DNA from 3 places in the Paenibacillus sp. FSL E2-0177 genome. Region 2 is predicted to be linked to each of the others. Evidence: riboswitches for the same ligand, from Rfam matches in the RefSeq annotation. Region 2 holds a riboswitch; each other region holds the start of a gene.
What was found. Region 2 has a riboswitch for cobalamin ahead of MHI25_RS04950 (DUF4430 domain-containing protein). Riboswitches for the same ligand answer to the same signal wherever they lie in the genome.
Positions count from the first base shown of each region.

Region 1: it holds a riboswitch for cobalamin, as region 2 does, so the genes downstream of both, metE (5-methyltetrahydropteroyltriglutamate--homocysteine S-methyltransferase) here and MHI25_RS04950 (DUF4430 domain-containing protein) in region 2, are expected to answer to the same signal.
Region 3: it holds a riboswitch for cobalamin, as region 2 does, so the genes downstream of both, MHI25_RS02410 (anaerobic ribonucleoside triphosphate reductase) here and MHI25_RS04950 (DUF4430 domain-containing protein) in region 2, are expected to answer to the same signal.

Region 1 is NZ_CP150307.1:5,050,149-5,052,418, forward strand. Features, by position in the region: gene metE (5-methyltetrahydropteroyltriglutamate--homocysteine S-methyltransferase) at 1-1,517, opposite strand, end outside; cobalamin riboswitch at 1,672-1,878, opposite strand; gene MHI25_RS22650 (undecaprenyl-diphosphate phosphatase) at 1,978-2,270, opposite strand, start outside.
Region 2 is NZ_CP150307.1:1,122,431-1,124,700, reverse strand. Features, by position in the region: gene MHI25_RS04950 (DUF4430 domain-containing protein) at 1-1,058, opposite strand, end outside; cobalamin riboswitch at 1,228-1,431, opposite strand; gene MHI25_RS04945 (glycosyltransferase) at 1,560-2,270, opposite strand, start outside.
Region 3 is NZ_CP150307.1:553,049-555,318, reverse strand. Features, by position in the region: gene MHI25_RS02415 (MTH1187 family thiamine-binding protein) at 2-310, opposite strand; cobalamin riboswitch at 689-924, shown strand; gene MHI25_RS02410 (anaerobic ribonucleoside triphosphate reductase) at 1,166-2,270, shown strand, end outside.

The DNA of each region.
Region 1 (2,270 bases), 3.0 Mb from region 2:
TCCAGCTTTTCTCCGAAAAACTCCACCATATCTGTACGCTCGAACTCACCGTGGACCAGAACATCCAGACCTAGCTTTTCTTGGAAGGTAATTGCATCCGCGATCTGCTCACGAACAAATCCATCATAACGCTCCTGATTCCAGACCCCTTTACGCCATTTCAATCTCGCCTGACGCACTTCTACTGTCTGCGGGAAGCTACCAATTGTAGTGGTTGGCAGAAGTGGAAGCTGCCATTTCTCTTGCTGCACCTTTAAGCGTTCAGCAAAAGGCAAACTGCGTTGGTCAGGCAAAGCTGCAAGTGCAAGCACTTGCTCCGCCACATCCTTACGGCCACGCTCAGGTAGTGCGCGGAATGCTGCAATAGCTTCACGACTAGCGGCCAGCGCTGCTTTAGAAGCTTCTACTTTATCTGCGAGGGCTGCTCCGAGCAGACTAAGCTCTGCAAGCTTCTCATCGGCAAAAGCTAACGCATTCTTAACAGTCGCCTTCAGCTTCACCTCACCTTGAACGGTGACTGGGACATGCAGCAGACTGCAAGAAGGCTGAAGAATAAGACGATCAAGCGGCACATGAACGCTGAGCTTTTCTACCAGTTGCAGCTTAGCGTCTAAATCGGAACGCCAGATGTTCCGTCCATCAATAATTCCGGCACCCAGCCATTTGTCCTTCGGCCAACCAAGACGTTCGATAGAAGCCAGATTCGCTCCACCATCGTGCACAAAGTCAAGACCCAAGCCTTGAACAGGCAACTCTAGCAGTGCCTCCAACGGTTCAGCAGCTTCGAAATACGTCTGTAAAATAATATTCAAGCCCGGCACGGAGCCGGCAATTTCTGTGTATATCGAGTTAAGCAGTGTTAATTCTTCTTTACTTATGCCTGTAACAATCGCTGGCTCATCGATTTGTACCCAGCTTACCCCTTCTTGCTTCAGTTCCTGTAGCAGTTGAACATAGACTGGAACAAAACGTGCAGCAATCTTGGCGATATCTGCCGCTGCGTAACCTTTGGACAGCTTAAGGAAGGTATACAGACCTAAAAGTACCGGTTTACCTTCAATCCCTGCCTGCGATTTAGCAAAACGATAAGCCGCTAGAGGTTTATTTTCAGTCAAGCGTGGTGTTTGTGTGCCGATCTCTGGAACGATATAGTGATAGTTCGTATTAAACCATTTGGTCATCTCACAGGCAGTAGCCTCAGCATTACCACGAGCCATTGCAAAATAAAGATCAAGCCCGATGTCGCCGCCATCATACGTGTACCGTGGAGGTACAATTCCAAACATAACAGCCGTATCCAACACATGGTCATAAAAAGTAAAATCATTTACCGGAATAAGCTCAATTCCTGCCTCTTGCTGGGTCTTCAAATGCTGCAGCTGAATTGCTGCCATTTCGGAGCGGAATTGCTCCTCATTTATTTTCCCCTGCCAGTAGGCTTCCAGTGTCTTTTTCCACTCGCGGTTCTTTCCGATTCTCGGATATCCAAGATTGCTTACTTTTACTTTATTCGTCATCTCGATACACTCCCTCTTCCATCTCTTATTTCAAACTCCAAAGCTACTTGCTTTCCTATAAAAAAGAGCGCCCTTCCCTAAAAAAGTCAAAGGGAAAGACGCCCATGATATACCCATGGTTAACGTCTAACACCTCCCTATCTTCCGTAGGTGAAGCAGTGCTGTTGAAACAGGCAGGTCTCCTGGCTAGCGGCGTCAACATCTTGAGCAGTCTTCCCAGCAGTAGTAAATTGCCAGTGACCTCTGTTGCTCGAGATTCTTCCGTTACAGTGGCGGGACCGCATCGGCTTCGAACCGAATTTCCCTATTAAGCCTACCGAATTACTATTTTCCGGTCAGCACCTGTCTCCGATATCATTCATCATTTGAGTGTCTTAATCTGATGTCATCATACGTGAAAGCCCCAGCAATCTGCAATAGATTACTGGGGCTTCTGTTATATCGATTCCTTATAACGGACTTAGAAAAATACGAAATATACTACAGCAGCAAGAATTATACGGTATATAGCAAACGGTAAGAGCTTGATACGATTGATCAGTTTTAAGAAGAATCGCATCGATAACAGCGCAAATAGGAAGGCACTAATAAAGCCTGCGATAAAAAACGGCAATGCATCCATGGTGAAATATTGCCAGTTTTTCATCAGTGACAACAGACTGGCACCTGCCATGATGGGTACTGCCATAATAAACGTAAAATCAGCAGCGGCACGATGGCTCATCCCGAGGAGTACGCCACCAGAAATCGTCG
Region 2 (2,270 bases):
TGTGCCAACGTGGCCTGTGGTCCCTCAATCGTTACTGGAGCGTAGATGAGTGAGCTCTGAATGGAGGATTTGGAAAAATCGTATAGCTTACTGTTGCTTCCTTTATACAGCAAATTATAGGCAACCAGCGCCTGAAGCCCTTGCTCTGTCGCCAGAACATTACTGCTTCCACCACGGCTATGGGTGAAGCTACCATCAGCTAGACGATAGCTAAGCAGGTTCTCCATTAGATCCACTTTGTTTTTGGTGTATTCTAATCCACTAGGATCAACTCCGAAGGATGTGAGTCCAAGGATTGCTTGTGCGCTACTTTCAGCACTGTCACCGTAACCCCCATGGCTATCTTGAGCTGCGGATAACCAGGCTACGGCTTGTAGCCCTGCTAAGTAGGCTTCGGGATTATTTTTATGTGCCGCCAGAGCCGTCAAGGTTATCGCTGTCATATCAGGCTCACTTGCGCCTGAGGTTAGTGCAAAGCCCCCATCCGGATTCTGTTTGGAGAGAATCTCCGTAAGGAGCTTATCCGCCGTCCATTTCGCGTCACTTGGGATATTATATTTACCAGAATCCAGCGCAAGTAAAGCATATACCGGATTATTAAGCGTCTGTTCACTGAGCTTGCTGTTATTATAAATTTTCTCAATCAGATTATAGCCAGGAGTCGTTCCGTTACCAGCAAAGCTAGTAGGATCTGCACCAATCGCTCTCACTGCGAGCACGATTCGAGCATAATCGGTTACATTGGCGAAATTTCCAGCTGCATCCTTTACTTTTTTCTCAAGCTCTGAATGGTAACTAGCTGGCAGCTTGTACCCTGCTTGCGCTAATCCAATGGCTTGCCAATCCGATTGCACGCCACCTTTCAAGAGATATTCTGCAGCCGCATAAGTCGCATCCGCAACATTAATCCGCTCCGCAGCAGTTGCCTCCAGACCGGAGCCAGCGCTCGCTTCTGCAAATATTTGTCCCTCCGGAGCAAGAGATGTTCCTAGAATTGAAATGACCATGAATAAGGCCAGCCCAAGTGCTACAAACTTGGAAGACATGATTTTCTTCATTGTTTAACCTCTTTCTGTATAAGAATGGGTACTGCCGGGAATAAGACGCATAACATAAAGACCGCCCCTTTGGAGGGCGGTCAGGGAAGATTACAAATTGAGGCTGCGGCGCTTGCTTCCTGCCAACAGTCCATCTGTATATGTTCCACATTCTTACCCCACGAAGAATAGAAACGCTCACGAAAAAGGCAGGTCTCCTGGCTAATGCTTCATCGCTGTTCTTCACCTTCCCACCCTACCTTCGGGGCAGTGGCTTATAGAAGAAACGCTCCGCACATACAGTGGCGGGACCGCGCCGGACTCTTGCACCGGACTTCCCTTTTAAGCAGACGACTAGATTGATAGAGTCTGCACCTTTTCCAGTATGTAGTATCTTATTTTGACATCCATAATCATATCTATTAATACATAGCATGTCTATAGAAAAGCTAAGTATGGGCAGCAAAAAAAATGAACAGCAATATACCACCTCCCGGTAGGTATTGCTGTTCAGAAAGCTTGTTATTCTGCTGTTCCTTCCGGACTTGCAGTCGGGGAGGGTTCAGCACTTGAATCAGAAGCTGGTGGAATATTAGGGTCGGGATCTACGATCAGTGTAAATCTTCCGGCTTTGATCATACTTTTCTCTAGAATTGTCACTCCAGGCTCCAATGTAACCTCAACCTGATAGGAAGGTTGTTCACCTTCAGTCACAGCTGTTGCGGAAGGCAACCCAGTGCTGTCCTCAGTATCAGAGGAAGGCGTAGGAGACGGAGATGCATCAGCTACAGCATTAGTAGCATCTGCACCTTCTGCTGTTCCTCCAGTAGTGCCAGCGGTATCTGACTCGTCAGCGGTGTTTCCCTCATCCGTCCCATCCGTTAACGGCACTGGACAAGTGCCATTCGTGGCAGCGACCTTAAAGCTTTTATCTATCTCTGTAGACGAAGACATTAAACTAATCTCAGTCGGTTGAAACTGCACACAGTCATCTGCACTTGCGAAGGTGAACACCAATATGCTGCTCCCCTTATCTCCTTCGACGCTCTGATCCTTCAAGTATACTGAAGCTGGAGGCAGCATATTGCCTGCACTCTGAACAGGGGTCGGCTCAGGGCTTGTCCCCGGCAGAGCCGTCTTCGTATCATCCGGACGCAGCATACTGAATACGATAATTGCAATAATCACCAGAATACCCGTAATGGAGCCGGAGATTAAGAGTCGAAATCGGCT
Region 3 (2,270 bases), 570 kb from region 2:
GCTAATCCACCTGTAGCTTACGCTCCACAGACTCTAACTTTCCACGGCTAGTAGAGGGTTTATCGCGGCGGTCGTCTATTTTAAGTGAGGTAGAGACACGTTCTGCACCTGCGTCAAAAGGAGACTCATGCAAAGCTTCTACCGCAGCAAAAATGCGTTGCAGAGGCCCTTCGATGATCGTCCCCATGGACGTAAGTTCATAAGTAATCCCTTCTACTGTCTTCAGCACCCGCTGCATATCCGCAACATAGCTGCTAAGACTGGTGCTGCCTGTTCCAATTGGAATAACTGTAACTTCAGCAATAGGCATGAGAATACCTCCTCGAAATTTTATAGTAGCTGTCTCCTTCCATTGTAACAATTCCACCGCTCTGTCACAAACTAAGCAAGATTATCCTCCCTTATCTCTTCTATTTCTTCTGATTACTCCAAAATATGACTTTGGGCTAAGAGTATTTTCTCATGAGCAAATTCTAGGGTCATCTGCACTATATTTATGGACTCTTTGTGGCATCTTTTCGGACAATTTATGAATCATTTCGCATCTCCCTGTGGATCAATTGTGGATTACTTATGGACAGCCTGTGGATCATTTGTGGAGTACTTTTAAAGAACCCGCTCCCCGCGCGGGTTTTCTAAAAAACTGTTTACAAACACAACATCTTGGGTTATTTTTATCTAACGACAACAAAATATAGTGGAGACAGGCGCTTTGATCCTTAACCGGATTTAGAGCTTAATAGGGAAGCGCGGTGAGAATCCGCTGCGGTCCCGCCACTGTAACCGGATGGCCTTCTCAAGCTTCTGGGAAGCTTGAGAATCCACATCTCCCGGCAAATGCCACTGAGGGTTAGGAACACCCTTGGGAAGGCGCCGAGAGATCCCACGGAAGCCAGGAGACCTACCTGTTTCGACGACACCAACTATTGATGCCTGCGAGGAACAGGGATGGTGTCCGCATGCGGTCATCTACGTAGAGACCTCTGCAAATATCCGTGTGGATATTTACATAACGCATCGGGCATTTTCTGCCATCCTCGGGTAGGGGATGCTTTTTTTATGTAATCTGAACAAATATACGACTGCTTATAGCAGTCCAACTTCTTATGGATATATGGATTTGATGATAGATGTTTTTCTTTTATACTGAGAGGAGAGCTGTACAATGACGTTGTTGGAGAGACAATTTAATGGAGTAGAAAATGCACGGGAAGTTCTTTTAGAAGAGCTCATTGATTTAGGCCGGGATATTATCGACAGTCGGGATATGGACCTATTGCGCGAGAATGCCAATTTGAATGGAGAGAGTTTCTCCGGTAAAATGAGCAAGTTCGGCAGTGAATATTCAAAATGGTACGCCCGCAATTTTACGATGCCGCCACAGCTAGTGCAGGCTATTGATGACAATGTCGTCTATGTGCATGATCTGGATCAATACGCGATTGGAACGACGAACTGTATTTTTATCCCGTTTGATAAACTTCTCCGTGAAGGTTTCAATACCGGCAACGGCAGCGTTCGTCCTCCGAACTCAATAATGACAGCTATGTCTCTGGTAGCGATTATTTTCCAATCCCAGCAAAATGCTCAATATGGTGGTGTATCCGCCAATAAACTCGACTATGATCTGGCACCTTATGTAACCAAATCCTTCGCCAAGCTGTTCCGCAAGGGTCTGGATTATTTTGAAGAAGGACAAGCTGATGAATCTTTGGGCGAGATTACGATGAGCCGGACCGATCTGGCGGAGTTATATCCAAGAGCGTTCCGTTTTGCACTAAAGGAAACCGAAATCGAAACTCTGCAAGCGGCTGAAAGTATGGTACATAATCTGAATACCATGTCCAGCCGATCCGGTGGACAAATACCGTTTACCAGCATCAACTACGGTACTTGTACTTCACCAGAAGGTCAGCTTGTGATCAGTTCTCTGCTAACCGCAACTATGAACGGACTTGGCAGCGGAGAAACACCAGTGTTCCCGATTCAAATCTTCAAATGCAAGCAAGGAATCAATCAACAGCAAGGCGATCCTAACTATGAACTGTTCCTAAAAGCGGCTGAATGTTCTGCGCGCAGACTATATCCAAACTTCGCTAATCTGGACGCTCCGCTCAACTTGCAGTATTATGATCCAAGTGATCCTGATACGGAGTTCGCTACAATGGGCTGCCGAACCCGAGTGCTCGGTGACCGTTTTGGGCGTAATCATTGCTCTGGGAAGGGCAACCTTTCCTTTAATACACTGAATCTGGTTCGGCTAGGTCTGG